DNA from 4 places in the Enterobacter sp. AC1 genome. Region 3 is predicted to be linked to each of the others. Evidence: predicted binding sites of a transcription regulator. Region 3 holds the regulator's gene; each other region holds the start of a gene.

Region 1 (8,053 bases), on a different contig from region 3:
TTCTGCGGGCGGGAAGCTCTCTGGAATGGCCTCAGCGCTCTCCGTCTCCGTGTCGGGTACGACCACCAGCATCGGTTTGATTTTTCCCTCAGCCATCAGGTTATCCATAATTTGCGGCAGACGGCCCTGGTCGATTGCCGAGAGTCCGGTATCACCAAAACCATGGTAGAAGTAGAGCACCGGTAAGGGTTCTCCCGTGCCGTTATAGCCTGGAGGTGACCAGACATAGACGCGGCGCTCTGAATTAAGCGATGGCGAGTGCCAGGTCAACGTCGTCAGATCGCCGTGCGGTACCGGACGATCGTCAAGAATACTGCCGGGGACCAGAATCAGGCTGGTGTTCACCTGTCGCTGAGGTTTTTGATAGCGGCTGCCCGTGTTGACCGAGCGAAAACCATCAATGTCGTAATAATATTCGTAGAGATTCGGGGCCATCGGCTCGCTTTTCCATGACCAGACGCCGTGGTTATCTTTCGTCATATCATGGGAAATCTGGCTTTCGGGCATCGAACCCGTCACCACGGAAACCCGCTTTGCGCCGGATGCAAACAGGCGAAAAGTAATGCTTTTATCCGCATTGACCTCTGTCACATAGTGGCTGACCGGAATAGTCGAGTCAGGTGTCACCGGCAACGGTGCGGCAATAACGTTTGCCCCAGTTGCGATCCCAATGCTGATGGCCACTGCCAGGCACGCTAATGATTTTTTCATATACCATCCTTTGCTGTTTTCGTCTCACGTTAGCGCGTTTCGGACGTCAGGCAACGGATGGAGGAGAAGAGTGTGATTTCGATAGAAATAATAACGCCGGTGAGTACCGGCATTATTATCAGATGACAGGATTACTCTTTCGGATCTTTACCCGCCAGCAGCTTGTCCAGCTCGTCGCCGCCCACGTGACGGAAGTCCTGACCTTTCACGAAGTAGAAAATGTATTCGCAAATGTTCTGGCAGCGGTCACCGATACGCTCGATAGAGCGCGCGCAGAACAGGGCCGTCAGCACGCTTGGGATCGTACGTGAATCTTCCATCATGTAGGTCATCAGCTGGCGCACGATGCCTTCATACTCCTGGTCGACCTTCTTGTCTTCACGGTAGATACGCACCGCTTCGTCAAGATCCATACGCGCAAAGGCATCCAGCACGTCGTGCAGCATCTGCACGGTGTGACGGCCCAACGACTCGAGGCTCACCAGCAGCGGCTGGTGCTGCTGAGAAAACTTCTCCAGCGCGGTGCGGCAGATTTTATCCGCAACGTCACCAATACGTTCCAGCTCGGCGATGGTTTTGATGATTGCCATCACCAGACGCAGGTCGCTCGCCGTCGGCTGACGTTTCGCGATAATGCGCACGCAGGCTTCGTCAATAGCCACTTCCATCATGTTGACGTTTTTGTCGCCTTCAATGACGCGCTTCGCCAGCTCGCTGTCCTGGTTGTGCATTGCCGTAATCGCATCAGAAAGCTGCTGCTCGACCATGCCGCCCATGGTCATCACCTGGGTGCGAATGCTTTCCAGCTCTGCGTTGAACTGGCCGGAAATGTGTTTATTAAGATTGAGGTTGTCCATGGTTTCTCCACATGCACTAAGGCAAATCAACCGTAGCGGCCAGTAATATAATCTTCGGTTTGTTTCTTCGCGGGCTTAGTGAACAGATCGTCCGTGTTGCTGAACTCAATCAATTCACCCAGGTACATAAACGCCGTGTGATCGGAACAACGCGCAGCCTGCTGCATGTTATGGGTCACGATAACGACGGTGTAATCCTGCTTCAGCTCGGTGATCAGTTCTTCAATACGACCGGTTGAAATCGGGTCCAGCGCTGAACACGGCTCATCCAGCAGCAACACTTCCGGGCGAATGGCGATACCGCGCGCAATGCACAGACGCTGCTGCTGACCACCGGAGAGAGAGTAACCGCTCTGGTGTAACTTATCTTTGGTTTCGTTCCATAATGCGGCCTTGGTCAAAGCCCACTGCACGCGCTCGTCCATATCGGCACGGGAGAGCTTTTCAAACAGGCGCACGCCAAACGCAATGTTGTCATAAATGGACATCGGGAACGGCGTCGGTTTCTGGAACACCATCCCCACTTTGGCGCGCAGCAGGGCGATATCCTGAGCCTGGGTCAGAATATTTTCGCCGTCCAGGATGATTTCACCTTCAGCACGCTGCTCCGGATAGAGCGAATACATTTTGTTAAAGGTACGCAGCAGCGTGGATTTACCACAGCCGGACGGACCGATAAATGCCGTGACCTGGTTCTTAGCGATATCCAGGTTGATGTTCTTCAGGGCATGGAATTTGCCGTAGTAGAAGTTCAAATCACGAACCTGAATCTTACCCGGGGCAGTATCAACCATACTCATTGACTCATTTCCTCATTCGGCGCCGCGAGCTGCCGCGCCGTAAAAAATTAACCGTGTTTCTTCTTCGCGAAAATGACGCGCGCCAGAATGTTCAGCAACAGTACGCAAAGGGTAATGATCAGCACCCCGGCCCAGGCCAGCTGCTGCCATTCCGCGAAGGGGCTCATCGCAAACTTAAAGATCGTCACCGGCAGGTTAGCGATCGGCTGCATCATGTCCGTGCTCCAGAACTGGTTGGAGAGGGACGTAAACAGCAGCGGCGCCGTTTCACCTGCGATACGGGCAACCGCCAGCAGGATACCGGTCATGATCCCGGAGATGGACGCTTTGAGCGTAATCGCAGAGATCATCTTCCACTTCGGCGTACCCAGCGCGTAAGCCGCTTCACGCAGGCTGTCCGGCACCAGTTTCAGCATGTTCTCGGTGGTACGAATAACAATCGGCACCTGCAGCAGCGCAAGTGCAATCACACCCGCCCAGCCGGAGAAGTGTTCCATTTGCGCCACCACCACGGTGTAAACAAACAGACCCACCACGATAGACGGGGCCGAGAGCAGAATGTCGTTGATGAAACGTATAACTTCCGCCAGCCAGGATTTACGACCGTATTCCGCCAGGTAGATACCCGCCATGATGCCCAGCGGCGTACCGAAGACCGTCGCCCACAGGATCAGCAACCCGCTGCCCGCCAGGGCATTCGCCAGGCCACCACCCGCCGTGTTCGGCGGCGGCGTCATTTCGGTGAAGAGCGCCAGCGACATCCCGTCAATCCCGCGCACGACGGTTGAGAACAGGATCCAGACCAGCCAGAACAGACCGAACGCCATCGTCGCCATTGAGAGCGTCAGCGCAATGCGGTTTTTCATGCGGCGTCTGGCCTGCATTTTGCGGCGGGATTCCGCCAGCTCAGCGGTAGCTTGCATTTCGAGAGTTGCCATTAGCGTGCCCCCTCATTTTTAGCAAGGCGCATAATCATTAGCTTGGAGATCGCCAGAACGATGAAGGTGATAACGAACAGAATCAGTCCCAGCTCCATCAGTGCCGCGACGTGCAGGCCCGATTCTGCTTCCGCAAATTCATTCGCCAGCGCAGAGGTAATACTGTTACCCGGCATGTAGAGCGATGCGCTGTCGAGCTGATAGGTGTTGCCGATAATAAAGGTCACCGCCATGGTTTCACCCAGCGCACGGCCTAATCCCAGCATCACGCCTCCGATCACCCCATTTTTGGTGAACGGAAGGACAATGCGCCAGATAACTTCCCAGGTGGTGCAGCCGATGCCGTAGGCTGACTCTTTCATCATCACCGGGGTCTGTTCGAAGACATCGCGCATGACCGCCGCAATGTACGGAATAATCATGATGGCGAGGATCACACCAGCCGCCAGAATACCGATACCGAACGCCGGGCCAGAAAACAGGGCCCCCACAAACGGAATGGCGGAGAGGACATTACCCACCGGCTCCTGGAAGTACGTTGCGAACAGCGGTGCAAAGATAAACAGGCCCCACATGCCGTATACGATACTCGGAATGGCCGCCAGCAGTTCGATGGCGATCCCCAGCGGACGACGAAGCCAGCCCGGCGCCAGCTCCGTCAGGAACAGGGCAATACCAAAGCTTACCGGAACCGCAATCAGCAGGGCGATAAACGAGGTCACCAGCGTGCCGTAAATCGGCACCAGCGCACCGTAGATATCGTTCGGCGCATCCCACTCTTTGGTCCACAGGAAAGAGAAACCGAATTTCTGAATGCTCGGCCAGGAGGAGAAAATCAGAGACACGATAATGCCGCCCAGCAGCAATAGCACAATCAGCGCAGCCAGTTTTACCAGCGCGCTGAAAATCATGTCACCTTTTTTACCCGGAGGGTTAAATGCAGGCTTGGTTGCAGCCATAAATTACTCTTCTTTATGAGACGTCTTACGAATATGCCCGGTGGCGCTGGCGCTTACCGGGCCTACAGGATGAACCGTAGGGCGGGTAAGCATCAGCGCCACCCGCCATCTTCGTCAAAAATATCCTGTTAGTACAGCGCTTTACCGCTGCTGTCTTTCACGTTGGTTTTCCATGCAGCACGAATCTGCTCAACCACGTTGTCCGGCAGGGTGGCGTAATCCAGGGCGTTAGCCTGTTTGCCGCCGTTTTTATACGCCCAGTCGAAGAACTTCAGCACTTCAGCGCCCTGCTCAGGTTTTTTCTGCTCTTTGTGAACCAGGATGAAGGTGGTAGAGGTGATTGGCCATGCACCTTCGCCCTTCTGGTTAGTCAGGTCCTGCGCGAAGGATTTGCTCCAGTCAGCGCCTTTCGCGGCGTTAGCAAAGTTCTCTTCGGTCGGGCTAACCGGTTTGCCATCGGCAGAAACCAGTTTGGTGTAGGACAGGTTGTTCTGCTTAGCGTACGCATACTCTACGTAGCCAATTGAGCCCGGCAGACGCTGTACGAACGCAGCGATACCGTCGTTACCTTTACCGCCCAGACCGGTTGGCCAGTTAACGGTAGAGCCGGAACCCACTTTAGATTTCCACTCTTCGTTCACTTTCGCCAGGTAGCTGGTGAACACGAAAGAGGTACCGGAACCATCCGCGCGGCGAACCACAGCGATGTTCTGAGAAGGCAGCTTCAGGCCTGGGTTGAGTTTAGCGATCGCTTCGTCATCCCATTTTTTGATTTTACCCAGGTAGATGTCGCCCAGCGTTTTGCCGTCCAGCACCAGCTCACCTGACTTCAGGCCAGGGATGTTAACGGCCAGCACAACGCCGCCGATCACGGTCGGGAACTGGAACAGGCCTTCCTGATTCAGTTTTTCATCAGACAGAGGGGCATCTGACGCGCCGAAATCAACCGTGTTCGCGGTAATTTGTTTAACGCCACCGGAGGAGCCGATACCCTGATAGTTAACCTTGTTGCCGGTTTCTTTCTGGTAGGTATCCGCCCATTTGGCATACACCGGCGCAGGGAAGGTTGCACCAGCGCCAGTCAGGCTTGCTTCTGCAAAAACAGAGAACGCGCTCAGAGATAAGGTCGCGGCGACAACAGTTGCGACAGTGGTACGCATAACTTTCATAATGTCTCCTGCAAGATTTTCGTAAATCGTTGTTTAGTGGCTACGATGAGCAAAATAGGACAAACAGGTGACAGATAAATGTACGAATTATGACAGTTTTATGACAACTGAAATTTAACTTAAAAACTCGCAAAACAATGTTTAATTTTCATCGAGTTAGCCAGTTTTATGACAGGGCGTTTTCAGAAATATTTTCTTTATGTGACACTGAAAAAATAGCTGAAGATGACAAATTGTCATCAATAAAAACGTGAAGGGATTGATTAAAAACAAACCGGGCGGGGTAAAAAAGCTCCACCCGAAGGTGGAGCCTGAAGGGATTATTCTACGGTGACAGACTTCGCCAGGTTACGCGGCTGGTCAACGTCGGTGCCTTTAATCAGCGCCACGTGATAGGCCAGCAGCTGCAGCGGAACGGTGTAGAAGATTGGCGCAATCACCTCTTCCACATGCGGCATCTCGATGATGTGCATGTTGTCGTTGCTGACAAAACCGGCATCTTTATCGGCGAAGACATACAGGACACCGCCGCGGGCGCGCACTTCTTCGATGTTAGATTTCAGTTTTTCCAGCAGTTCGTTGTTAGGAGCCACAACGATGACCGGCATATCTGCATCGATCAGCGCCAGCGGGCCGTGCTTCAGCTCACCTGCCGCGTAGGCTTCTGCGTGAATGTAGGAGATCTCTTTCAGCTTCAGCGCGCCTTCCAGCGCAATTGGATACTGATCGCCACGACCCAGGAACAGGGCGTGATGCTTGTCGGAGAAATCTTCCGCCAGCGCTTCAATGCGTTTGTCCTGAGACAGCATCTGCTCAATACGGCTCGGCAGCGCCTGCAGACCATGAACGATGTCATGCTCAACAGAGGCGTCTTCACCTTTCAGACGCGCCAGTTTCGCCACCAGCATCAGCAGAACGGTCAGCTGAGTGGTAAAGGCTTTCGTGGAGGCCACGCCGATTTCGGTACCCGCTTTGGTCATCAGCGCCAGATCGGATTCACGCACCAGCGAGGAGCCCGGGACGTTACAGATGGCCAGAGAGCCCAGGTAACCCAGCTCTTTTGAGAGGCGCAGCGCGGCCAGGGTATCCGCCGTTTCACCAGACTGGGAAAGGGTGATCATCAGGCTGTTACGACGTACCGCGGATTTGCGATAGCGGAATTCAGACGCGATTTCAACGTCGCACGGCACGCCCGCCAGGGATTCAAACCAGTAGCGAGAGACCATACCGGAGTTGTAGGAGGTGCCGCAGGCCACGATCTGAATATGCTCAACCTTGCCGAGCAGTTCGTTGGCGTTTGCGCCCAGCTCACTCAGATCCACTTCACCGTGGCTAATGCGCCCGGTAAGGGTGTTTTTGATGGCGTTTGGCTGCTCGTAAATCTCTTTCTGCATGTAGTGACGGTAAGCGCCTTTGTCGCCCGCGTCGTACTGCAGGTTAGATTCGATCTCCTGGCGCTTCACCTGCTCGCCTTTGGTATCGAATACGGTCACGCTGCGGCGAGTCACTTCCGCGATATCTCCCTCTTCCAGGAAGATAAAGCGACGGGTCACCGGCAGGAGCGCCAGCTGGTCAGAAGCGATAAAGTTTTCACCCATGCCCAGACCGATAACCATTGGGCTACCGGAACGCGCGGCCAGCAGCGTGGACGGATCGCGTGAGTCCATGATCACCGTACCGTACGCACCGCGCAGCTGAGGGATAGCGCGCAGCACGGCGTCACGCAGCGTGCCGCCCTGCTCCAGCTCCCAGTGCACCAAGTGAGCAATCACTTCGGTGTCAGTTTCAGAGACGAAGGTGTAGCCGCGCGCTTTCAGTTCTTCGCGCAGCGGTTCGTGGTTTTCGATAATGCCGTTATGCACCACCACGATGTGTTCAGACACATGCGGGTGCGCGTTGCCTTCAGACGGTTCGCCGTGCGTCGCCCAGCGGGTGTGCGCAATACCGGTACCACCATGCAGCGGATGTTCTTCCGCGGCCTGGGCCAGCATCTGCACTTTACCGAGACGGCGCAGGCGGGTCATATGACCTTCTGCATCGACGACGGCCAGACCGGCAGAGTCGTAACCACGGTATTCCAGACGACGTAAACCTTCGAGAAGGATTTCAGCAATATCACGCTGCGCAACTGCGCCAACAATTCCACACATAGTTTTAGATTCCGAATTTAGGCATGATGCCTGCGTTGTCGCTGACCTGTATTTGCCCTTTCCGGGCACCCCGAGCCTTGTAGAGAGTGGGGTTATTGTTATGGGTACTGCTTTTGGGGGGAGGATTATATTATCCCCTCACCCCGGCCCTCTCCCCAAAGGGGCGAGGGAGAAAAACACCGCACCGAACGATCCCCTCTCCCTTTGGGGAGAGGGTTAGGGTGAGGGGTAAATCCGTTACTTTTTCTTCACCGGGCGTTTCCAGCCCTGTTTGTGCACCTGCGGCACGCGGCTTAACACCAGCTCGTTATCCGCTACGTCACGCGTCACCGTCGTCCCGGCAGCAATCGTAACGCCGTTACCCACGGTAACAGGCGCCACCAGCTGAGTGTCGGAACCGACGAACACATCATCACCGATGATGGTTTTAAACTTATTTGCGCCGTCATAGTTACAGGTGATGGTTCCT
Region 2 (8,053 bases), on a different contig from region 3:
AGAACATCATCCTGAGTGATGCGGGACACGGCCTGATCTACTTCAAACGCCGTTTCCACCCGGTCATGCTGGAGACGGAAGTCGCCGTATAATTCCCCCCTCGCGCTGGCCTTTTTCCCGGCCAGCGCCGCTTTCTGCAAAAACTCCTAAGGTTTCCGCTAAATCACGCCGTTATATACCCATAAGAGAAATTTTCTGTGCCTGAATACTGACACCGCACGTCAGTGCACCCGCATCATTCAGCGCATACCTAAATATACAGGATGACCTTATGGCTAAAACGACGCGGAGCCGCTCGGCTGAACGTATGGTCGATATTCTCCTTGAGCTACATTTAAACGGTGTGGTCAACCGCAGTGCGCTAATGGAAAAATTTAAAATTACCGAGCGTACCGTTTATCGGGATTTAAATGCCCTCTCTCCCATTGTTGAACATACCGGTAACGGGCTATATCGGCTGATCCATTCTGCACAATCGCCCGGCGGGCAAGGCTTACATCACACCCTTGCTAACTTCCTGAATGCCGACAGTTTTTTTCCTGACAGAAATACGGAATTCTGGCAAAAGCTGGAAGCGCGCGTTGACGAAAACCATATTCTTATTCTTGCGAATGAAGCCGAACACACGGTACAGCGCGATATTCGCCGTCATTTAACGAAAATCGAGAAATCGATTAAAAACCATAATGTTTGCCAGATAGTTTATAAGGGTAAAACCCGGCTGATTAATCCCTATAAACTCATTAACAAAAAAAATATATGGTATTTACAAGCCACCGAAAATAGCCGCCTGAAATCCTTCTCGCTGAGCCAGATTAGCTGGTTTGATATTCAGAAAACGACATTCATCCCGGAAGAAAATGTCCTTGAGCTGCTGGAAAAAAGCCTCGACCCCTGGGTATCAGAAAATACTTTCGCGGTGAAAATATTCATCAAGGATAATATTTCACATTACTTTCTGCGCCGCGATCTTCTGCCGGAACAGGAACTGCTGGAGGAGCAGCAGGACGGCGTCACGCTGCGCTGCCAGGCGGCACACGAGAACCAGATCCTGCCGCTGCTGTTCTACTGGCTGCCCAATATCCAGATTCTGGAGCCGAGCTGGCTAAAGGAGAAGCTCATCAGAACGCTGGAGGGCTATCTGGCCGTGGAACGTAATCCGAATAATCAAGTGATCTCAATCACATAATTTCGCCCACCGGCGGCGAGCCGAAACCGCTCGTCGCCCCCTTTGACCGCTCACCCGGTACTTTCAACCACTCATTCATTTACCGTCCTTTACACGCGCGTGGATCTGGCACGATCGCTCCAGCATTAATCAATACCTCCTCACAACGAACCCTGACCCTTTTTTCTTTACATAAAAAACCAGGTCTTACTATGGATACTAAAAAACTACTGAAGCACGTGCCCTGGGCCTTACTCGGGATCCTCGGCGCTTTTTGTCTGGCGGTTGTCGCATTACGCCGGGGCGAACACGTAAGCGCCCTGTGGATCGTGGTCGCGTCCGTTTCCGTCTATCTTGTGGCTTATCGCTACTACAGCCTGTACATCGCGCAGAAGGTCATGAAGCTCGACCCGACGCGCGCCACGCCGGCGGTCATTAACAATGACGGCCTGAACTACGTGCCCACCAACCGCTACGTGCTGTTTGGTCACCACTTTGCCGCTATCGCCGGCGCAGGCCCGCTGGTCGGCCCGGTGCTGGCCGCGCAGATGGGCTACCTTCCGGGTACCCTGTGGCTGCTCGCTGGCGTAGTGCTGGCGGGTGCGGTGCAGGACTTTATGGTGCTGTTTATCTCTTCTCGCCGTAACGGCGCGTCTCTGGGTGAGATGGTCAAAGAAGAGATGGGCCGCGTGCCGGGGACTATCGCCCTGTTCGGCTGCTTCCTGATTATGATCATCATCCTCGCGGTGCTGGCGCTGATCGTGGTGAAAGCGCTGGCCGAAAGCCCGTGGGGCGTCTTCACCGTCTGCTCTACCGTACCAATCGCGCTGTTCATGGGGATCTACATGCGATTCCTGCGTCCGGGACGCGTGGGTGAAGTGTCGGTGATTGGTATCGTGCTGCTGGTCGCCTCCATCTACTTCGGTGGCGTGATTGCGCACGACCCGTACTGGGGACCGGCGCTGACCTTCAAGGACACCACCATCACCTTCGCGCTGATCGGTTACGCGTTTATCTCCGCGCTGCTGCCGGTCTGGCTGATTCTGGCGCCGCGTGACTACCTGGCGACCTTCCTCAAAATCGGCGTGATCGTCGGTCTGGCGATCGGCATCCTGGTGATCAACCCGGACCTGAAAATGCCGGCAGTGACCCAGTACATCGACGGTACCGGCCCGCTGTGGAAAGGCGCCCTGTTCCCGTTCCTGTTCATCACCATCGCCTGCGGTGCGGTCTCCGGCTTCCACGCCCTGATTGCCTCCGGTACCACGCCTAAGCTGCTGGCGAACGAGAAAGACGCGCGTCTGATCGGCTACGGTGCCATGCTGATGGAGTCCTTCGTGGCGATCATGGCGCTGGTTGCTGCGTCCATCATCGAACCGGGTCTCTACTTCGCGATGAACACCCCGCCTGCTGGCCTCGGCATTACCATGCCAAACCTGCACGAGATGGGCGGTGACAACGCGGCGCTGATTATGGCGCAGCTGAAAGACGCGAGCGCACACGCTGCGGCGACCGTCAGCTCCTGGGGCTTCGTGATTTCGCCTGAGCAGATTATGCAAACCGCGAAAGACATTGGCGAACCGTCCGTGCTAAACCGCGCCGGTGGCGCACCGACGCTGGCCGTGGGTATCGCACACGTGTTCCACAAAGTGCTGCCGTGGGCGGACATGGGCTTCTGGTACCACTTCGGTATTCTGTTCGAAGCGCTGTTCATCCTCACCGCGCTGGATGCGGGTACCCGTGCGGGCCGCTTCATGCTGCAGGACCTGCTCGGTAACTTCGTGCCGTTCCTGAAGAAAACCGACTCTCTGGTCGCCGGTATTCTCGGTACCGCGGGCTGCGTAGGCCTGTGGGGCTACCTGCTGTATCAGGGCGTTGTCGACCCGCTCGGCGGCGTGAAGAGCCTGTGGCCGCTGTTCGGTATCTCTAACCAGATGCTCGCAGCCGTTGCTCTGGTGCTGGGTACCGTGGTCCTCGTGAAGATGAAACGCACCAAATACATCTGGGTCACCGTGGTGCCCGCGCTGTGGCTGCTGCTCTGCACCACCTGGGCGCTTGGCCTGAAGCTGTTCAGCGCCAACCCGCAGCTGGAAGGCTTCTTCTTCATGGCTAACCAGTACAAAGAGAAGATTGCCGCAGGCGGCGCGGATCTGACCGCGCAGCAGATTGCCAACATGAACCATATCGTGGTGAACAACTACACCAACGCGGGTCTGAGCATTCTGTTCCTGGTGGTGGTGTACAGCATCATCTTCTACGGCATCAAAACCTGGCTGAAGGTGCGTAACGCCGACGGTCGTACGGATAAAGAAACCCCGTACGTGCCGGTGCCGGAAGGCGGCGTGAAGACCTCTTCGCACCATTAATCCGCAAACATCCCCTCACCCTAACCCTCTCCCCAAAGGGGAGAGGGCCGGGGTGAGGGGTGCTTTTCTGTCTGGAACCCACAATGTTTGGTAACTTAGGCGAAGCAAAAAAATACCTCGGTCAGGCGGCAAAAATGCTGATTGGCATTCCGGACTATGACAACTACGTTGAACATATGAAGACCAACCATCCGGATAAGCCGTACATGACCTACACCGAATTCTTCCGCGAGCGGCAGGAAGCACGCTACGGCGGAAGTGGAGAAGGCGGCGTCCGCTGCTGCTAAAGGAGAGACCATGACCCCGATTGCCGTTACCCTGCTGACCGGTTTCCTCGGCGCCGGTAAAACCACCCTGCTGCGCCACATCCTGAACGAGCAGCACGGCTTCAAAATCGCCGTCATTGAAAACGAGTTTGGCGAGGTCTCCGTTGACGACCAGCTGATCGGCGATCGCGCCACCCAGATCAAAACCCTGACCAACGGCTGCATCTGCTGTACCCGCTCTAACGAGCTGGAAGACGCCCTGCTGGACCTGCTCGACAGCCGCGATCGCGGTGACATCGACTTCGACCGTCTGGTGATCGAGTGCACCGGCATGGCCGACCCGGGGCCGATTATTCAGACCTTTTTCTCGCACGAGATTCTTTGCCAGCGCTATCTGCTGGACGGCGTCATTGCCCTGGTCGATGCGGTCCACGCCGATGACCAGATGAACCAGTTCACCATCGCCCAGTCTCAGGTGGGCTACGCTGACCGCATCCTGCTGACCAAAACCGACGTGGCGGGCGAAAGCGTTAAGCTGCGCGAACGCCTGGCGCGCATCAACTCCCGCGCGCCGGTTTACACGGTGACGCACGGCGATATCGATCTGTCTCAGCTGTTCAACACCAACGGCTTTATGCTGGAAGAGAACGTCACCGCGAAGCCGCGCTTCCACTTTATGGGCGATAAGCAAAACGACGTGGCGTCGATTGTGGTGGAGCTGGACTACCCGGTGGACATCAGCGACGTGTCCCGCGTAATGGAAAACCTGCTGCTGTCGTTTGCCGACAAGCTGCTGCGCTACAAGGGGATGCTGTGGATTGACGGCGAGCCGAACCGCCTGCTGTTCCAGGGCGTACAGCGCCTGTACAGCGCCGACTGGGACAGGCCGTGGGGCGATGAACCGCCGCACAGCGTGATGGTGTTTATTGGCATCCAGCTGCCGGAAGAGGAGATTCGGGCGGCGTTTGCAGGGCTGAAGAAATAACCGCACCGAACATCCCCTCTCCCCTATGGGGAGAGGGCTAGGGTGAGGGGTAAGCCCTGGTATTATTTCACCGCCTCCGCCAGCGTCACAATCCACAGCTCGCTGTCTGACTCCGGCTTCTTCAGCGGCTTCACGCTGAGGGTGGTTTCAACCGGTTTATCATCCAGCGTCAGCTTGCCTTCCGCGTTCACCCGGTAATCCTTGAGCTTTTTGCCCTCGACCGGATTTTGCATCGCCACCTTCACGCCAAAGTCGTTATCGTTCGCCACCGCAAGCGTTTTGCTGTCGATCAGCGCCAGCCCTTCGGCCTTCTCCTGCTGCCAGCCAAGGGCGCGCAAATCGACAACCTGAGTTTTAGACGCAAGGGTAATACCGCGCTGCGCCAGGGTTTTCTCATCATCAAACTCCGGGTACTCGCCCGGCTTGTCGAAGGCGGTCAGGTCGCTCGCCTTGCTGAGATCCACCTTGTAAATCAGATTACGCATTCCGTCGTTTTTATCGCTTCCCTGCTCAATCAGCAGGATGTGCTGATCATCAAGCGCCACGATGTCGCCGATTTTGGCGTCGCTATTTTTGTCGTAGGCCGCGCTGTCGATGGGGTAACCGTACATCGCGGTTTTCCCGGTCGCCGGGTCGAAGCTCACCAGACGCGTAAACAGCGCCTGTTTTTTGCTCTTGCCGTCGATATCCAGCGTACTTTGTACGGCGGCGATAATACGCCCGTCCGGCATATGGGTCAGGCCTTCAAAGCCCCGGTTCGCCTGGCGCCATTTGATGATGTTTGGCAGACCACCCGCGATGGATTTCTCCCCTTCTGCCGCCTGCGGCCCGTGGATAGCCAGGATTTTCCCTTTGCTGTCGACGTTAATCAGGAACGGGCCATACTCGTCGCACAGCCAGTATCCGCCCTTGCCGTCCGGCGTGATGCCTTCCGTGTCCAGCCCGCGGTTGTCCCCCTTCAGCGTCTTTAACGTGTCGCTGAATGCCACTTCATTGGTGGAGCCAATCACGCCGCTTTGCAGCGGCAGACCGTTGATCTCGCCTTTATCGTCATGCAGCGGGCGGGCATCCGTTGCCTCTGCCTTGCCGTTCTGGACGCGAATGGTCATCAGCAGCGGCGCGAAATCCGGCGTAACAAAAATTTTGGCTTCGTTTTTCCCGCTTTTTGGCGCATCCGCGTTCGGACCGCGATCGGTCACGGTGGCAAAGGTCAGGGCATCGCCCTGCTTGCCCGTAAACAGCAGGCCAGAGCCAATGCCGACAGGGAGTCCATGCGGGAACGCATCGGCAAATGCGCCGCTGTAGCTCACGTGTGACCCTTCGGGGAAGCTGACGACATAGCGTTCAGCCGTGGGCTGTGCCGCCAGGCCAGAGAAAGAGAGCGCACAACCGATAAGCACAGGAATAATTTTTCTTTTCATATTGTTAGCATCCAGTTAGTGAAGCCAACAACGTAAAGAATAAACGTGTCAGAAAAATGACATGAAATGGGCAATCGCATGGGTGAGTGAACGTATATTTATCGCCCAAAATGTAATGATTTGTTGTTTTGTGTGTCACCAGAAACACTTTTGGAAATTATTAGAAACCCAATTAATTCAAGCCAAATCACTATTCCCGCCTCGTTCAGTTTATGTTTAGTCAAAAAACTAAACCGCTTCTAAACGACGAAAAAATTCCCGGTTGACGCCTTTGCAACAAAACACCACCGCAACATTTAAAAATAAAACAATTAACAACCTCAGCATAAAAGCTCGATACCTGTCACATTTGCAGTCGTAAACATCACTTGTTAAGGTGCGCACAGATGAATTTAATGACGAGGCAAAAAACATGAAAAAACTGAATATCCTTCTTCTTTCTGCCCTGGCTGCAGTATCAGGTTCCGCACTGGCGATGGGCGGCACCATTGAGCAGGGTAAAAACTTTACTAACCTCAATCTGGAAATGGGTAAATCCTCATCCGGTGTTTATCTCGAAAGTAACTGGCTCAAAAACACCGATGACGGTACCCAGACCGGCGGCGTTGGCGCAGGCTACAACCTGGAAGTGGGTCCGGTGATGCTGAATGCGGGTGCGAAGGCAATCTACCTCGGCCCGAAAAAAGGCGATAACGGCGTGGCCTTCCCGATTGGTGGCGGCGTAAACGTTGCGCTGACCGACAGCATCCACGTGTATGGTGAAGGCTATGCTGCACCAGAAGGCCTGAACAACAGCGTGAAAAACTACGTCGAAGCCAACGGCGGCGTAAGCTGGACGCCTATTACGCCAGTGACCCTGAAAGTGGGTTACCGCCACGTGAGCGTTGATGGCAAAGACGGCCGTCCTGGCCACACGCTGATTGACGGCGCATATGTAGGCGGTGGAGTCACCTTCTGATGAAACACCGCATTACCGCGCTTTGCGTTCTGAGCCTCACGCTGATGCTCACCGGCTGCGTCCAGTACAAATGGGTGAAACCGGGCGTCAGCGACGCCGAAATGAATAAAAAGCTCACGGAATGCGAAGCGCAGGCACTGATCGATCTGCCCCCGGATAACGTCGTGACCGGTTCGAGCTCGGAAAAAACGGACAAATCGAAAAAGAAAAAGGACACTTCCACGAGCTACACGGTTGAAGACGCGAATGAATATCGCCGCGGTACGTTAGTCGACAGCTGCATGTTCAAAAGCGGCTGGGACAAGATCGAAGTGCAATAACCCCTTAAAAAAACCTGCCGACTGGCAGGTTTTTTTACCTCTTACTTACGCACCACCACCAGCTTCTGGTTCACAAACTCTTTGATCCCCAGGTCCGACAGCTCGCGTCCGTAGCCGGAGCGCTTCACGCCGCCGAACGGCAGCTCTGGCGCGGTATCGGTGAGCCAGTTGATGTACACCATCCCGGTCTCAATCCGCGACGCCATTTTCTTCGCGCGTTCGATATCCTGGCTGAACACCGCGCCGCCCAGACCGTAGTGGGAATCGTTCGCCAGGGCAACCGCCTCGTCGTCGTTTTTCACCACGTAGATCTGCGCTACCGGGCCGAAGAACTCTTCGAAATACGCGGGGTTATCGCGCGAGATATTCGTCAGGATCGTCGGCTCGAAGAAGCTCCCGTCGCGCTGAACCGGCTTGCCGCCATAGTGCAGCGTCGCGCCGTTTTTCACCGCCTCGTTAACCTGTTTGGTCAGCGTTTCCAGCGCATCTTTAGAGGACAGCGGCCCCAGCGTGGTGCTTTCATCCAGCGGATCGCCAATCTTCACCTGCTTAAAGGCCTCGGTGAATTG
Region 3 (8,053 bases):
GCTCAACCCGAGGTTGGACACCGCCATGGAGAAGATACCGAGAATAAACACCAGAGTGCGGTATGAGAGCGGCAGATACTGCGCAAAGAACTCTGCACAGGCGCAGGTCAGGCCCACTGCGGTTACCAGGCACGCCAGGAAGATGAGCGCCGCCAGCAGCATACTGCCCGCACCACCGAAGGTGTGCTGGACGTAGGCGTGGAGGATAGCCGCACCGTTCGCGTTCTGGTCAACCAGCATGGCGCTATCGGAGCCCAGGCGGAACAGCGCCAGATACAGCAGCGTCAGCCCCACGCCGGCCATCAGGCCAGCCCAGATGGTATAGCGGGTCAGCAGGCGCGCTTCGGTCACACCGCGGGAACGCGCGGCGTTAACGATAACGATACCAAACACCATGGCGCCCAGCGTATCCATCGTCAAATAGCCGTTCACGAAGCCGTTAGAGAATGCGGCGTTCTTATAGGCGTCCATCGCGTCGCTAATCGGGCCGGCAGGCCAGACAATGGCGGCCACCGCCAGGACGATCAGCGCCACAATTTTCAGCGGAGCCAGGAAGTTGCCCACGGTATCCAGCAGCTTGCCCGGATAGAGTGAAACCAGAATCACGATCGCGAAATAAATCAGGCTGTAGATAAACAGCGGCATCGCGCCGTCACCGGTCAGGGGGGCAATACCCACTTCGAAGGAAACGGTAGCCGTACGCGGGGTTGCGAACAGCGGGCCTACGGCCAGATAGCAGACGGTTGCCAGCAGAACACCCGCCACTTTGCCAATTGGGGTACTGAGGCTATCCACGCCGCCGCCGACTTTCGCCAGCGCGACGACGGTCAGTACCGGTAGACCCACGGCAGTAATCAGGAAACCAAACGCGGCGGTCCAGACGTGTTCACCCGCCTGTAAGCCAACCATTGGAGGAAAAATGATGTTGCCTGCGCCAACGAACAGCGCAAATGTCATAAAGCCCAGCGCGATGATGTCACGCGATTTTAAGTGATGGGTCATAAAACCTTACTGCCTGTGGATGTGGTGTTGAAAACATTGCGATTTCCGGTTTCCCTGACGGGACGATACAGCCGAAAATTTACTCAATTTCAGCGGGAAATGCTCCCGTCCTGGCGTGGAGAAGAATAGTTTTTCGATTTACCACGCAAATACAGTCGGTCTGACAGTATCTGGGGGGCAATTTAAACGCTTATAACGTTTAAAGGCAAGGAGGGATCGTAAAACCAGAACAATATGCCATTATGAAAATACGAACCAGCACAATACGCTATTTATAAGAAAAACCCATGGCTAATCATGCGAACAAAAAACAGCCAGCCGTATAAAATTCAGCCGCGTTTCGCTTGACTGCAAAGCAAACGGGCCAGCTGACGCTGACCCGTGGAAAGGTAAAATGACACACCTGCTATCAGGCGATCTTTTTGGCAATTAATCGTTCCGGGATAACGAAGCTGAAACGGGTTCCCTTACCCAGCGTACTCTGGATTTCGAGACGGCTTTCATGGTGATTCACCGCGTGCTTAACAATCGCCAGCCCCAGGCCGCTTCCTCCCGTCTGCCGCGATCGCGCTTTATCCACGCGGTAGAAACGCTCGGTCAGACGCGGAATATGCTCCGGTGCGATACCCGGCCCGTTGTCCTCCACGCTAAATTCGGCTCCCGTTGGGCTGTGGTGCCAGCGCACCAGGATTTCCGTCCCTTCCGGCGTATGATTCACCGCGTTATACACCAGGTTGGAGATGGCGCTGCGCAGTTCATCTTCACTGCCCAGCACCTTCAGCGCGCTGTCGACCTCAAAGGTCAGGTGGTGCTTTTTGTGGCTTAACGTCTGCGCTTCACGCTCCACTACCCGCAGCATCATTGGCACATCGATGGTGTCATTCAGCGCAAGCGTGGGTGCCGCTTCAATCTTCGACAGCGTCAGCAACTGCTTCACCAGGCCTTCCATACGGTGCGTTTGCTCGCGCATGGTGTGCAGCGCTTTTTCACGCGGCGCCCCTTCAAGCGTTTGCTCCTGCATCATCTCCAGGTAGCCCTCAAGCACGGTCAACGGGGTTCGTAATTCGTGGCTGACGTTCGCAAAGAAGTTGCGGCGCGCCCCTTCCAGCTGGTGCATCTGGGTGACATCGCGCGCTACCATCAGCCACTGCTTATCGCTGTAGGGCATCACGCGGATTTCCAGATGGCGACCGTTATTGAGCTTCAGATTGTGCGGACGGGTAAAATCACGCTTTTTCAGGTACAGCGTGAACTCGGGATAACGCAGGAGGTTGAGGATATTCTGACCATTATCGTCCGGCCAGCGCAGGCCCAGCAGCTGTTGCGCCAGGCCGTTACACCAGAAGATGGTCCCTTCTTCGGTGGTCAGAATGACGGCATCCGGCAGCGATTCCGCACCGCTGCGAAAACGCTTAATCAGGCTTCCCAGCTCGCGGCGGCGCTTTTTATTACGCATCTGCATCTGATGCAGACCGTACAGCAGCGGTTCCCAGCTGCCGCTTCCCGGCGGCGGCGTCATGCTTCGGTCAACCCACAGCCACCAGGAGAGGCGCAGCAGGTTCCAGAAATGCCAGATCAGCAGCCCGGTGACGGACGCCAGCAGAAACCACGGCAGATGTCCAAGAAAGGCCCCCAGAATGAAGGCCGGAATACAGCATAAGATCAGTTCAAAGACGAGCCTTTTCCATGACAGACGTTCCAGCACGCGTCACACTCCTGTCATTGTTCAGAAACGGGTAGAAAAACGATAACCCGTGCCGCGGACCGTCTGCACCATGCGATCGTGGCCGCTCAGTTCCAGCGCTTTTCGCAGGCGGCGGATATGGACGTCAACCGTCCGGTCTTCGACATACACGTTAGTTCCCCAGACGTTATTCAGCAACTGCTCGCGGCTGTAAACGCGTTCCGGGTGTGTCATAAAGAAGTGCAGAAGCTTAAATTCGGTAGGCCCCATGTCGAGGGGATTTTCACCGGTCATCACGCGGTGTGAGGTGGGGTCAAGGCTGAGTCCCTGCATCTCTATCACCTCTTCCACCGCCATCGGCGAAATACGGCGCATCACGGCTTTAATGCGGGCCACCAGCTCTTTCGGTGAAAACGGTTTGGTAATGTAATCGTCCGCGCCGGTCTCCAGACCGCGCACGCGATCCTCTTCTTCTCCGCGCGCCGTGAGCATCACCACCGGTATGTCGCGGGTCAGCGCTTCGCGCTTCAGGTGTTTGATAAACTGCAGTCCGGAACCGCCGGGCAACATCCAGTCCAGCAGAATCAGATCGGGCCAGGGTTCATTTAGCTGGTTCACTGCGCTGTCATAATCTTCCGCTTCAACCGGCTGGAAGCCATTTTGCTCGAGCACGAAGCACACCATTTCACGAATTGGAGCTTCATCTTCTACGACCAGAATACGTCTCGCCATACTTTGCCCTGTCTTATTTTATTTAAGTTACAAGTTTGTAATTCGGCGCCATTATGCGTCAGATTTATGACAGATTTATGAAAAACAGTACCACGATAGCGGGCAAACCGTTGTTTTATTACAACGGTTATTTTCCCTTCTCTGAAGGTTTATAATCCCGCTTTCTCTTTTTTGCCACGGATCAGCTATGCGCATACTTCACACCTCGGACTGGCATCTGGGTCAAAATTTTTACAGCAAAAGCCGTGCGGCTGAACATGAAGCGTTCCTGGGCTGGCTGCTGGAAACGGCCCGGACGCACGAGGTGGACGCGATTATTGTAGCGGGTGACATCTTTGATACCGGTTCTCCTCCAAGCTATGCGCGTGAACTGTATAACCGCTTCGTGGTGAATCTCCAGCAAACCGGCTGTCATCTGGTGATTGTCGCCGGCAACCATGATTCCGTCGCAACGCTCAATGAATCTCGCGACATCCTGGCATTTCTTAATACCACCGTCGTCGCCAGCGCCGGGCACGCCCCGCAGATCCTGAAAAAACGCGATGGTACGCCGGGCGCGGTGCTGTGCCCGATACCGTTTTTACGTCCGCGGGACATCGTGCAAAGCCAGGCGGGGCTGTCGGGGGCGGAAAAACAGCAACATTTATTACAGGCCATCACCGACTATTATCACCAGCAGCACGCCGAAGCCTGCGCCCTGCGCGGCGAGCAGCCGATTCCGGTGATTGCGACCGGACACCTCACCACCGTCGGGGCCAGTAAAAGTGACGCCGTACGTGACATCTATATCGGCACGCTGGACGCCTTTCCGGCGCAAAACTTCCCGCCAGCCGACTACATCGCGCTCGGGCATATCCACCGCGCGCAGGTTATCGGCGGCTGCGAGCACATCCGCTACTGCGGATCGCCCCTTTCGCTCAGCTTCGATGAAACGGGCAAAGCCAAGTCCGTGCATCTGGTGAGCTTCTCCGACGGAAAACTTCACGCCGTCGAGACGCTGGAGGTGCCGGTCACCCAGCCGCTGGCGGTGCTGAAAGGCGATCTTGACGCCATTACCGCCCAGCTTGAGCAGTGGCGCGGCGCGGCGCTTAACCCTCCCGTCTGGCTGGATATCGAAATCACCACCGATGACTACCTGCACGATATGCAGCGAAAAATCCAGGCGCTGACCGAAGATTTGCCGGTTGAGGTGTTGCTGGTGCGCCGCAGCCGCGAGCAGCGCGAGAACATTCTGCTCAGCGCCCGGCGCGAAACCCTCAGCGAGCTGAGGGTAGAAGAGGTGTTCGAACGCAGGCTCTCGCAGGAGGAGATAGACGACGCGAAGCGCGCAAGGCTTAGCGAGCTGTTCACCCATACCCTGCATGCGCTCAATGATGAGGACGAAAACGCATGAAAATTTTGAGCCTGCGCCTGAAAAACCTTAACTCCCTCAAGGGCGAGTGGAAAATTGATTTTACCGCTGAACCCTTTGCCAGCAACGGGCTGTTTGCCATAACCGGCGCGACCGGAGCAGGCAAAACCACCCTGCTCGACGCCATCTGCCTGGCGCTTTATCACGAAACCCCACGCCTGCAGAAAGTCTCTCAGGCACAAAACGACCTGATGACGCGCGACACCGCCGAGTGTCTGGCCGAAGTGGAGTTTGAGGTGAAAGGCACGGCCTATCGCGCCTTCTGGAGCCAGAACCGGGCGCGCAATCAGCCGGACGGCAACCTGCAGGCACCGCGCGTGGAGCTGGCGCGCTGCGAGGATGGCAAAATCCTGGCCGACAAAGTGACGGATAAGCTGGAGCAAACCGCTGAGCTCACCGGGCTGGACTACGGGCGTTTTACCCGCTCCATGCTGCTCTCTCAGGGGCAATTTGCCGCTTTCCTCAATGCCAGACCGAGCGATCGCGCAGAACTGCTGGAAGAGCTGACCGGCACCGAGATCTACGGCCAGATTTCCGCCATGGTATTTGAGAAACATAAAGCAGCCCGCAGCATGCTTGAAAAGTGCGAGGCACAGGCTGCGGGCGTCGTGCTGCTGAGCGAAGAGCAACAGCAGCAGTTACAGCAAAGTTTGCAGGCACTTACTGACGAAGAGAAAACCCTGCTGGTACAGCAGCAAAGCCAACAGAAAGATTTTCAGTGGCTTACGCGCCATGATGAGCTTGTACGCGAGCATCAGCGCGTCACCGCGATGCAGCAGCAGGCGCAGCAGGCGCTGACGGACGCAGCGCCTGAGCTGGCAAAACTCCAGCTTGCCCAGCCCGCCGCCCAGCTTCGGCCGCTTTGGGAGCACCAGCAGGAGCAAACCGCGCGCCTGACGCAAACGCTGCAGCGAATTGTCGAAGTGAATACTCGCTTACAAGATAAAACCGCGCTGCGCGCACGGATCCGCAACGCCGCACTGCGTAACCACGAGCAGCTCCAGACCGAACTGACGGCGCTGGCGAAATGGCTTGCGGAGCATGAGCGTTATCGCCTGCTGGGCCAGGAGATTGCCGGCTGGCGCGCGCAGTTCTCGCAGTTGACCCGTGATAAAACGCACATCGCCACGCTTGCCGTACGGGTTGCTGAGCTACGCCAAAAGCTGGCCGGACTACCGGAAAATGCGCTGACGCTGACGGCGGATGAGGTCAGCGCGGCCATGGAACAGCAGTCCCGGTCACGCACGCTGCGCCAGCGGCTAACGTCGCTGCAGGCCCGCTATCTACCGCTGCAAAAGCGCCTGCTTCAGAACGCGGAAAGTCTGCAAAAAGCGCAGGCGGAACAGGGTAAGCTCAATGAAACGCTGGCGCTGCGCCGCCAGCAGTACAAAGAGAAAAACCAGCATTATCTGGACCTGAAAGCCCTGTGCGAAACCGAAGCGACGATCAAAAAGCTGGAACATTATCGTTCGCAGCTTGAGGCGGGCAAACCCTGCCCACTGTGCGGCGCAAGCGAACATCCCGCCGTGGAGACATACCGGTCGCTTGAACTGACGGAAAACCAGCGCCGCCGCGATGCCCTGGAAAAAGAGGTCGCCTCACTCAAAGAGGAAGGCCTGCTGGTGCTGGGGCAGGTTAACGCCCTGACGCAGCAGATCCAGCGTGAGACAGACGAAGCGCAGACCCTGGTTCAGGAAGAGCAAGCACTCACTAAAGAGTGGCAGGAAGCCTGCGCGTCCCTGAATATCGCATTGAATATTCAGGAAGATATCGCTCCATGGATGAACGAGCAGGAACGCTACGAGCACCAGCTTTATCAGCTCAGCCAGCGTCTGACCCTGCAAAATCAGCTGAACGAGCAGGAAGTGCAGGAACGACAGTATCAGCAGCAGTTGGCCACCACGTGCCAGGCGCTGGAACACGCCCTGCTCTCGCTATCGCTTAACGTACCTGAAGATGGTAATGAAGCCGCCTGGCTGCACGCCCGTGAGGTCGAGTTCGCGCAGTGGCAGGAGAAGCAAACGCAGCAGGCCGTGCTTCAGGAACGTATGAACGCCCTGAAGCCGCTGCTCGACACGCTTCCGGTCACGAATGGTGAAGAAGCCGAACCGGCTATTCCTGACGACTGGCGCGCCATCCACGACGAATGCGTGTCGCTGCAAAGCCAGCTTACCGCGCAGCAGCAGCAGGAAGCGCTGGAGCAAGAGCGCCTGCAGCAGTCGCAGAGGCAATTCACCGCGGCGCTCTCAGCCAGCTGCTTTGCCGACCGGGACGCGTTTCTTGCCGCGCTGCTGGATGAACCGACGCTTCGTCACCTCGAACAGCTGAAACAGTCGCTGGAAAACCAGCTGCAGCAGGCCGCGGCGCTGTGCGGACAAGCTCAACAACAGCTGCAGTCTCACCTGGCGCTGCAACCGGAATCGCTCGACGCCGACGCGCCCACTCTACAAATCCAGCTGCAGCAGCTGGCGCAGCGGCTTCGGGAGAACACCACCCATCAGGGCGAGATCCGTCAGCAGCTTAAGCAGGACAGCGATAACCGGCAGCACCAGCTGGCCCTGATGCAGCAAATTGAAGAGGCCGCGCGTCTGGCTGACGACTGGGGATACCTGAACGCGCTTATCGGTTCCAGCACCGGCGACAAGTTCCGCAAGTTCGCTCAGGGGCTGACGCTGGACAATCTTGTCTGGCTCGCCAACCAGCAGCTTAACCGTCTTCACGGGCGCTATCTGCTACAGCGTAAGGCCAGCGACGCGCTGGAGCTGGAAGTGGTCGATACCTGGCAGGCGGATGCGGTTCGCGATACCCGCACGCTCTCCGGCGGCGAGAGCTTCCTGGTCAGCCTGGCGCTGGCGCTGGCGCTTTCCGATCTGGTGAGTCACAAAACGCGGATCGATTCGCTGTTCCTCGATGAAGGGTTCGGCACGCTCGACAGCGAAACGCTGGATACCGCGCTGGATGCGCTCGACGCGCTGAACGCCACCGGGAAAACCATTGGCGTGATCAGCCACGTTGAGGCGATGAAGGAGCGCATTCCGGTGCAGATCAAAGTGAAGAAGATTAACGGGCTGGGGTACAGCAGGCTGGACAGGGAGTTTGCGGTGGATTAAATGGGGGACGGTGCGGTCTGGTGCCCTCACCCTGGCCCTCTCCCATGGGAGAGGGAACAAACATCAAAAACAGCAACTTGCGTTGCTGTTTTGCTTTTATTGCGGCCACAGCCA
Region 4 (8,053 bases), on a different contig from region 3:
CTGATCGAGCGACTGGGTGGCGGTGGTGGTATGAAAACGCTGCAGCAGCCCGGCGGCACGACAGGCGCACAGCTCGCCCTGGCAGGTTCCCATTCCGACGCGGGTGCGGCGGCGGAGATCGAGCAGGCTATTGACCGTCAGGTTCTCCACCGCGTACTGCACTTCACCGGCGGTCACGGCTTCGCATTCGCATACCAGGCTGCGGCTCAGTCGCCCTTCGCCCAGCCAGGCCGGCGTTCTGTCGCCATGGCGATAGATGGCCGACCCGCGCAGGGGGGCGGGGAGGGAGATAATTTTTTGCAGCGTCTTCTCGGTGGACTGCCGCGAACCGGGCAGAGGCTGTTCTGCCGTTACGCACGGTTCGGTATTGCCCAGCTTGCGGCAGACGGCATCCGTTGCCCACTCCGCCATCAGACGGTAGGTCATCAGCTTGCCGCCGGTAATGGTGATAAAACCGTCCAGGCCGTCACGCGCGGCATGGTCGAGCAGCACGATGCCGCGGCTGACGTTACGCCCGCTTGGGTCGTTATCGCTGGCGACCAGCGGACGTACGCCCGCGTAGGCCCGCAGGATCCGGGTCTGCGCCATTACCGGGGCCAGTTTTTCCCCTTCGCGCAGCAGAATATCCACCTCTTCGGCGGTCACGCGGTTGTAATCAATCTCGCTGTAGTCCACGTGCGTTGAGGTGGTACCGATTAACGAAATGGTATCGCCGGGGACGAGGATGTCGGCATCGGACGGTTTGCGGCAGCGGTTAATCACGTGGTTATTAATGCGGTGGTCGAGGATCAGCAGGGAGCCTTTCGCCGGGAACATGCGAACCGAGAGCTCAGCGTATTCCGCAATGTGCTGCCCCCAGATCCCCGCGGCATTCACGACGACGGAGGCAAACAGCTCGCTGTGCTCATTGTATTGCGTGTCAAACACCCGCACGCCGCAGATGCGATGGCCTTCGCGGATAAGCCCGGTCACTTCATGCCCGGTCAGTATGCGCGCGCCATGCTCGCGGGCGTCCAGCATGTTGGCGGCGGTCAGGCGAAAAGGATCAACCGTACCGTCAGGCACTTTTACCGCGCCCGTCAGGGCCGGGTTGACGGAGGGTTCAATGCGCCGCGCGAGGGCCGGGTCGATAGCCTCGGCCTGAATTCCCGCCGCGCGGCAGGCGGTAATAAAGGGTGGCTGAAAGGCGAGATCGTCTTCGGGAAGCGTAATAAACAGACCGTCGGTCGGTTCAATACAGTGGCGGGCAATACGCCGCAGGATCTGATTTTCGGCGATACATTCGCGCGCGGATTCACCGTCGGTCACGGCGTAGCGGGCGCCGCTGTGAAGCAGTCCATGATTGCGGCCGGTAGCGCCCGTCGCTATGTCATGGCGCTCCAGAAGCGTGACGCTTAATCCCCGCAGGGCGCAATCGCGCGCGATGCCGGCGCCGGTTGCACCACCGCCAATGATAATCACATCGCTGTAACGAGGATCGTGAATTGTCATTGTCATCCCTCTGTGTTCGTTTTTTATCATTTAGCCACATGAAAACTGTGGTTTGTTTGATTTCGAACACAAACGAGCGAAATTCGAAAGTGAAACGTGATTTCATGCGCTTTTTTGCGCATTCTGTCATATTTCTGTAACAATCTGTGCGTTGATTCACAGTAACAATCACTGTGATTTCTTAACATCGCGACCTCTCTGGAGTATGGGGCAGTTAAACCCCTGTAAATTCAATTTTTGGCCACGGAGGCTGTCATGCTCAGTATCTTCAAACCTGCGCCGCATCGGGCGCGTCTGCCAGAGGCAGAAATTGATCCGCTATACCGCCGTCTGCGTTGGCAAATTTTCCTCGGGATCTTCTTCGGGTACGCGGCGTACTACCTTGTGCGTAAAAACTTTGCGCTCGCCATGCCGTACCTGGTAGAGCAGGGCTTTTCCCGTGGCGATCTGGGGTTCGCGCTGTCGGGTATTTCCATCGCCTACGGTTTTTCCAAATTCATTATGGGTTCCGTGTCCGACCGCTCGAACCCGCGCGTCTTCCTGCCGGCCGGCCTGATTCTGGCGGCAGCAGTCATGCTGTTTATGGGCTTTGTGCCGTGGGCAACCTCCAGCATTGCCGTCATGTTCGTGCTGCTGTTCCTCTGCGGCTGGTTCCAGGGAATGGGGTGGCCGCCGTGCGGACGCACCATGGTGCACTGGTGGTCGCAGAAAGAGCGCGGCGGTATCGTGTCGGTGTGGAACTGCGCGCATAACGTGGGGGGCGGCATTCCGCCTCTGCTGTTCCTGCTGGGGATGGCCTGGTTCAACGACTGGAAAGCCGCGCTGTATATGCCTGCCTTTGGCGCCATCGTGGTGGCGATTATTGCCTTCGCCCTGATGCGCGATACGCCGCAGTCCTGCGGCCTGCCGCCGATCGAAGAGTACAAAAACGACTATCCGGATGATTACAGCAAGGAGCACGAAGAAGAGCTGACCGCAAAGCAGATCTTCATGAAGTACGTCCTGCCGAACAAGCTGCTGTGGTACATCGCGGTAGCGAACGTGTTCGTTTACCTGCTGCGCTACGGCATTCTGGACTGGTCACCGACCTACCTGAAAGAGGTGAAGCACTTCGCGCTGGATAAATCTTCCTGGGCCTACTTCCTGTATGAATACGCTGGGATCCCGGGCACGCTGCTTTGCGGCTGGATGTCGGACAAGGTGTTTAAAGGCAACCGCGGTGCGACGGGCGTCTTCTTTATGACCCTGGTCACCATCGCCACCGTAGTGTACTGGCTCAACCCGCCGGGCAACCCGTCAGTAGATATGGCCTGTATGATCGTCATCGGCTTCCTTATTTATGGTCCGGTTATGCTGATCGGTCTGCACGCGCTGGAGCTGGCACCGAAGAAAGCGGCAGGCACGGCGGCAGGCTTTACCGGTCTGTTCGGCTATCTGGGTGGGTCGGTCGCGGCGAGCGCTATCGTGGGCTATACCGTTGACTTCTTCGGCTGGGACGGCGGCTTTATGGTGATGATTGGCGGTAGCGTGCTGGCGGTACTGCTGCTGATTATCGTGATGATCGGTGAGAAACGTCACCACGCGGAAGTGCAGGCACGTCGTCAATAAGGAGCATTGCCATGAAATTATCTTACGTAGCAACCGGCCTGCTGCTGGCGGGCCTGATGACCGGGTCCGCGCTGGCGGCAGATAAAATTGTCATCGCCCACCGCGGCGCGAGCGGCTATCTGCCGGAGCATACGCTGCCGGCAAAAGCGATGGCCTATGCGCAGGGCGCGGATTACCTGGAACAGGACCTGGTGATGACGAAGGACGACCAGCTGGTGGTCCTGCACGATCATTATCTTGACCGCGTGACGGACGTGGCGGAGCGTTTCCCCGACCGCGCCCGCAAAGATGGTCGCTTCTACGCCATTGATTTTACCCTGGATGAGATCCGTTCCCTGAAGTTTACCGAAGGCTTCGAGATTGAAAACGGCAAGAAGGTGCAGGTCTATCCGGGACGTTTCCCGATGGGCAAATCTGACTTCCGGATCCACACCTTCCAGGAAGAGATTGAGTTTGTTCAGGGGCTGAACCACTCGACCGGGAAAAATATCGGTATCTACCCGGAAATCAAAGCGCCGTGGTTCCACCACCAGGAAGGGAAAGACATTGCCGCGAAGACGCTGGAGGTGCTGAAGCAGTACGGCTACACCAGCAAGAAGGACAAGGTTTACCTGCAGTGCTTTGACGCCGCCGAGCTGAAGCGCATCAAAACCGAGCTGGAGCCGAAGATGGGGATGAACCTCAATCTGGTACAGCTGATTGCCTATACCGACTGGAATGAAACCCAGGAGAAGCAGCCGGACGGCAAGTGGGTGAACTACAACTACGACTGGATGTTTAAGCCGGGCGCGATGAAGCAGATTGCGCAGTACGCCGACGGCATCGGGCCGGATTACCACATGCTGGTGGCGGAGGGCTCGACCCCGGGCCACGTGAAGCTGACGGCGATGGTAAAAGAGGCGCATGCCAGCAAGATGCAGGTTCACCCGTACACGGTGCGTGCAGACCAGCTGCCGCCGTATGCCACGGACGTGAATCAGCTTTATGAGGTGTTGTATAACCAGGCGGGCGTGGACGGACTGTTTACGGATTTCCCGGATAAAGCGGTGACGTTCTTAAAATAGTTTTGTAGGTCGGGTAAGGCGAAGCCGCCACCCGACAATCAGGCTCTGCGGCCTGATGCCCTCACCCTAACCCTCTCCCACAGGGAGAGGGAAACAGGGCAATCACATCTCGATCTCAATATCGCCTTTTGCCCGGCAGCAGCAGGGCAAAATTTCCCCTTCGTTGATAAAGGCCAGCGGTTCGGTCAGCCAGTCCACCTGGCCTGCGACCAGGCGGCAGCGACACGAGCCGCAATAGCCTTCACGACACTGGTACTCTACCTCCACCTGATGCGCTTCTAGCGCCACCAGCAGGGAAGGGTGCTCTTCCTGGCACAACACTTCGGTGCCCGAAAGGCTCAGCGTTACGCGCGTCATCAGAGCTGGAAGTCGCTCAGGTCGTCAGTGTTGACTTCAGAATCAATCTGACCGACCAGGTAAGAACTCACTTCCACTTCCTGCGGCGCCACCTGCACGTTATCGGACACCAGCCAGGTGTTGATCCACGGGATTGGGTTAGAGCGCGTCTGGAACGGCAGGTCGAGACCGACGGCCTGCATGCGGATGTTGGTAATGTACTCAACGTACTGGCACAGAATGTCTTTGTTCAGGCCAATCATGGAGCCGTCGCGGAACAGGTAGTCTGCCCACTCTTTCTCCTGCTGGGCCGCCAGCACGAACAGGTCATAGCACTCCTGCTTGCACTCTTCGGCAATCGCAGCCATTTCCGGGTCGTCCGCGCCGCTGCGCAGCAGGTTCAGCATGTGCTGAGTCCCGGTCAGGTGCAGGGCTTCGTCACGGGCGATCAGGCGGATGATTTTGGCGTTGCCTTCCATCAGCTTGCGCTCGGCAAAGGCGAAGGAGCAGGCGAAGCTCACGTAGAAGCGGATCGCTTCCAGCGCGTTAACGCTCATCAGGCACAGGTACAGCTGCTTTTTCAGCGCGCGCAGGTTCACGGTAACGGTTTTGCCGTTCACGTTATGCGTGCCTTCACCCAGCAGATGCCAGTAGCTGGTCATCTCGATCAGCTCGTCGTAGTAGTGGGCAATGCCTTCCGCGCGCTTCTGGATCTGCTCGTTGGTGACGATATCGTCAAACACTACCGCCGGATCGTTCACGATGTTGCGGATGATATGGGTGTAAGAGCGGGAGTGGATCGTCTCGGAGAACGCCCAGGTTTCCACCCAGGTTTCGAGCTCAGGAATCGAGATCAGCGGCAGCAGCGCCACGTTCGGGCTACGACCCTGAATGGAGTCCAGCAGCGTCTGGTACTTCAGGTTGCTGAGGAAGATATGCTTTTCGTGATCCGGCAACGCCTGGAAATCAATACGGTCGCGGGAAACGTCCACTTCTTCCGGGCGCCAGAAGAAGGAGAGTTGCTTTTCAATCAGCTTTTCGAAGATGTCATATTTTTGCTGATCGTAGCGTGCCACGTTGACCGGCTGGCCGAAGAACATCGGCTCTTTGAGCTGGTCGTTTTTCGTCTGTGAAAAGGTGGTATATGCCATGAATGTGTCCTGTGGTGTTATTTCCCTCACCCCGGCCCTCTCCCACAGGGAGAGGGGGAAAGAGTTCCCTCTCCCTGTGGGAGAGGGTTAGGGTGAGGGGATTTATTAGATCTTACATGCGCCGCTTTCGCAGCCATCGTCCTGAATTGACGGCACCATGTCGTCCTGCGCGTCTTCCGCACCGTCACGGGTGTTGTGATAGTACAGGGTTTTCACGCCAAACTTATACGCGGTCAGCAGGTCTTTCAGCAGCTGCTGCATCGGAACCTTGCCGGACGGGAACCGCGTCGGGTCGTAGTTGGTATTGGCAGAGATCGACTGGTCGATAAACTTCTGCATGATACCCACCAGCTGCAGATAGCCGTCGTTGTTAGGCATTTCCCACAGCAGCTCGTAGTTGTTACCCAGCGTCTCGTAATCCGGTACCACCTGACGCAGCACGCCGTCTTTCGACGCTTTAATGCTGACGTGGCCGCGCGGCGGTTCAATACCGTTGGTAGCGTTAGAGATCTGCGAAGAGGTCTCGGACGGCATCAGGGCAGAGAGCGTGGAGTTACGCAGGCCGTGGGTCTTGATGGACTCGCGCAGGCCTTCCCAGTCGAGGTGCAGCGGCTCGCTGACAATCGCGTCCAGGTCTTTCTTGTAGGTGTCGATGGGCAGAATGCCTTTCGCGTAGGTGGTTTCGTTGAACCACGGGCACGCGCCTTGCTCTTTCGCCAGCTCGTTGGAGGCTTTCATCAGGTAGTACTGAATGGCTTCAAACGTCTGGTGCGTCAGGTTGTTGGCGCTGCCGTCAGAGTAACGCTTGCCGTTTTTCGCCAGCCAGTAGGCGAAGTTGATCACGCCGATACCCAGAGTACGGCGGCCCATTGCACCGCGTTTGGCTGCCGGGATTGGGTAATCCTGGTAATCCAGCAGGGCGTCGAGCGCACGTACGGCCAGCACGGCCAGCTCTTCCAGCTCGTCCAGGCTCTTAATTGCACCCAGGTTAAACGCGGACAGCGTACACAGCGCGATTTCACCGTTTTCGTCGTTCACGTCTTCCAGCGGTTTGGTCGGCAGGGCGATCTCCAGGCACAGGTTAGACTGGCGCACTGGCGCAACCACCGGGTCAAACGGGCTGTGGGTGTTGCAGTGGTCCACGTTCTGGATGTAGATACGACCGGTAGAGGCACGTTCCTGCATCATCAGGGAGAACAGGTCTACCGCCTTCACGCGCTGTTTGCGGATGCTGTCGTCTTTTTCGTATTTGGTATACAGACGCTCGAACTCGTCCTGATCGGCGAAGAACGCGTCATACAGGCCCGGGACGTCGGACGGGCTGAACAGGGTGATGTCTTCGCCCTTCAGCAGACGGGTGTACATCAGCTTGTTGATCTGCACGCCGTAGTCCATGTGACGCACGCGGTTGCCTTCGACGCCGCGGTTGTTTTTCAGAACCAGCAGGCTTTCCACTTCCAGGTGCCACATTGGGTAGAACAGGGTCGCAGCACCGCCGCGCACGCCGCCCTGAGAGCAGGATTTTACTGCCGTCTGGAAGTGCTTATAGAACGGGATACAGCCGGTGTGGAACGCTTCACCGCCGCGAATCGGGCTGCCCAGCGCACGGATGCGACCGGCATTGATGCCGATACCGGCGCGCTGGGAAACGTATTTCACAATGGCGCTGGAGGTGGCGTTAATGGAATCCAGGCTGTCACCACACTCGATCAGTACGCAGGAGCTGAACTGACGGGTTGGGGTGCGCACGCCAGACATGATTGGCGTAGGCAGAGAAATCTTGAACGTCGATACCGCGTCGTAGAAACGCTTCACGTATTCCAGACGGGTGTCGCGCGGGTAGTTAGAGAACAGGCAGGCAGCCACCAGAATATAGAGGAACTGGGCGCTTTCGTAGATCTCACCGGTTACGCGGTTCTGAACCAGGTATTTGCCTTCGAGCTGCTTCACCGCCGCATAGGAGAAGTTCATGTCGCGCCAGTGATCGATAAACCCGTTCATCTGCTCGAACTCTTCTTCCGTATAGTCTTCCAGCAGATGCGTGTCGTATTTGCCCAGCTCGACCATTTTCACCACGTGATCGTACAGCTTAGGCGGCTCAAACTGGCCGTAGGCTTTTTTACGCAGGTGGAAAATCGCCAGACGTGCAGCGAGGTACTGATAATCCGGTGCTTCGCGGGAGATCAGATCCGCCGCTGCCTTGATGATGGTTTCATGGATATCAGACGTTTTGATGCCGTCGTAGAACTGGATGTGGGAACGCAGTTCAACCTGGGAGATAGATACGTTGTTCAGTCCTTCTGCTGCCCAGTCGAGTACTCGATGGATTTTGTCCAGATTGATACGCTCGGTGGTACCGTCGCGCTTTGTCACCAGCAGACTCTGATTCATGTGGGGTTTACC

Evidence for each region. Region 3 encodes PhoB, which activates phosphate uptake and scavenging genes when phosphate is short. Its sites were predicted from a motif close to CTGTCATAAAACTGNCNNAT; they were not measured.
Region 1: pstS (phosphate ABC transporter substrate-binding protein PstS) is a predicted target of PhoB. The motif match lies at 5,522-5,541, and genes of this name have one in related genera.
Region 2: M2433_RS14245 (esterase-like activity of phytase family protein) is a predicted target of PhoB. The motif match lies at 6,252-6,271, and genes of this name have one in related genera.
Region 4: glpT (glycerol-3-phosphate transporter) is a predicted target of PhoB. The motif match lies at 1,615-1,634, and genes of this name have one in related genera.

The regions. Positions count from the first base shown of each region.
Region 1 is NZ_JBNDIZ010000005.1:326,585-334,637, forward strand. Features, by position in the region: gene M2433_RS16520 (esterase) at 1-711, opposite strand, end outside; gene phoU (phosphate signaling complex protein PhoU) at 843-1,568, opposite strand; gene pstB (phosphate ABC transporter ATP-binding protein PstB) at 1,595-2,368, opposite strand; gene pstA (phosphate ABC transporter permease PstA) at 2,416-3,306, opposite strand; gene pstC (phosphate ABC transporter permease PstC) at 3,306-4,265, opposite strand; gene pstS (phosphate ABC transporter substrate-binding protein PstS) at 4,394-5,434, opposite strand; gene glmS (glutamine--fructose-6-phosphate transaminase (isomerizing)) at 5,755-7,584, opposite strand; gene glmU (bifunctional UDP-N-acetylglucosamine diphosphorylase/glucosamine-1-phosphate N-acetyltransferase GlmU) at 7,822-8,053, opposite strand, start outside.
Region 2 is NZ_JBNDIZ010000004.1:221,474-229,526, reverse strand. Features, by position in the region: gene M2433_RS14270 (4-hydroxyphenylacetate 3-monooxygenase reductase subunit) at 1-92, shown strand, start outside; gene M2433_RS14265 (helix-turn-helix transcriptional regulator) at 272-1,189, shown strand; gene M2433_RS14260 (carbon starvation CstA family protein) at 1,381-3,534, shown strand; gene M2433_RS14255 (YbdD/YjiX family protein) at 3,618-3,821, shown strand; gene yjiA (GTPase) at 3,832-4,785, shown strand; gene M2433_RS14245 (esterase-like activity of phytase family protein) at 4,848-6,206, opposite strand; gene M2433_RS14240 (YfaZ family outer membrane protein) at 6,619-7,164, shown strand; gene M2433_RS14235 (hypothetical protein) at 7,164-7,484, shown strand; gene M2433_RS14230 (NAD-dependent succinate-semialdehyde dehydrogenase) at 7,526-8,053, opposite strand, start outside.
Region 3 is NZ_JBNDIZ010000002.1:70,423-78,475, reverse strand. Features, by position in the region: gene brnQ (branched-chain amino acid transporter carrier protein BrnQ) at 1-1,002, opposite strand, end outside; gene phoR (phosphate regulon sensor histidine kinase PhoR) at 1,412-2,707, opposite strand; gene phoB (phosphate response regulator transcription factor PhoB) at 2,729-3,418, opposite strand; gene sbcD (exonuclease subunit SbcD) at 3,606-4,811, shown strand; gene sbcC (exonuclease subunit SbcC) at 4,808-7,939, shown strand; gene mak (fructokinase) at 8,036-8,053, opposite strand, start outside.
Region 4 is NZ_JBNDIZ010000003.1:425,583-433,635, reverse strand. Features, by position in the region: gene glpA (anaerobic glycerol-3-phosphate dehydrogenase subunit A) at 1-1,491, opposite strand, end outside; gene glpT (glycerol-3-phosphate transporter) at 1,747-3,099, shown strand; gene glpQ (glycerophosphodiester phosphodiesterase) at 3,111-4,163, shown strand; gene yfaE (class I ribonucleotide reductase maintenance protein YfaE) at 4,266-4,520, opposite strand; gene nrdB (class Ia ribonucleoside-diphosphate reductase subunit beta) at 4,520-5,650, opposite strand; gene nrdA (class 1a ribonucleoside-diphosphate reductase subunit alpha) at 5,756-8,041, opposite strand.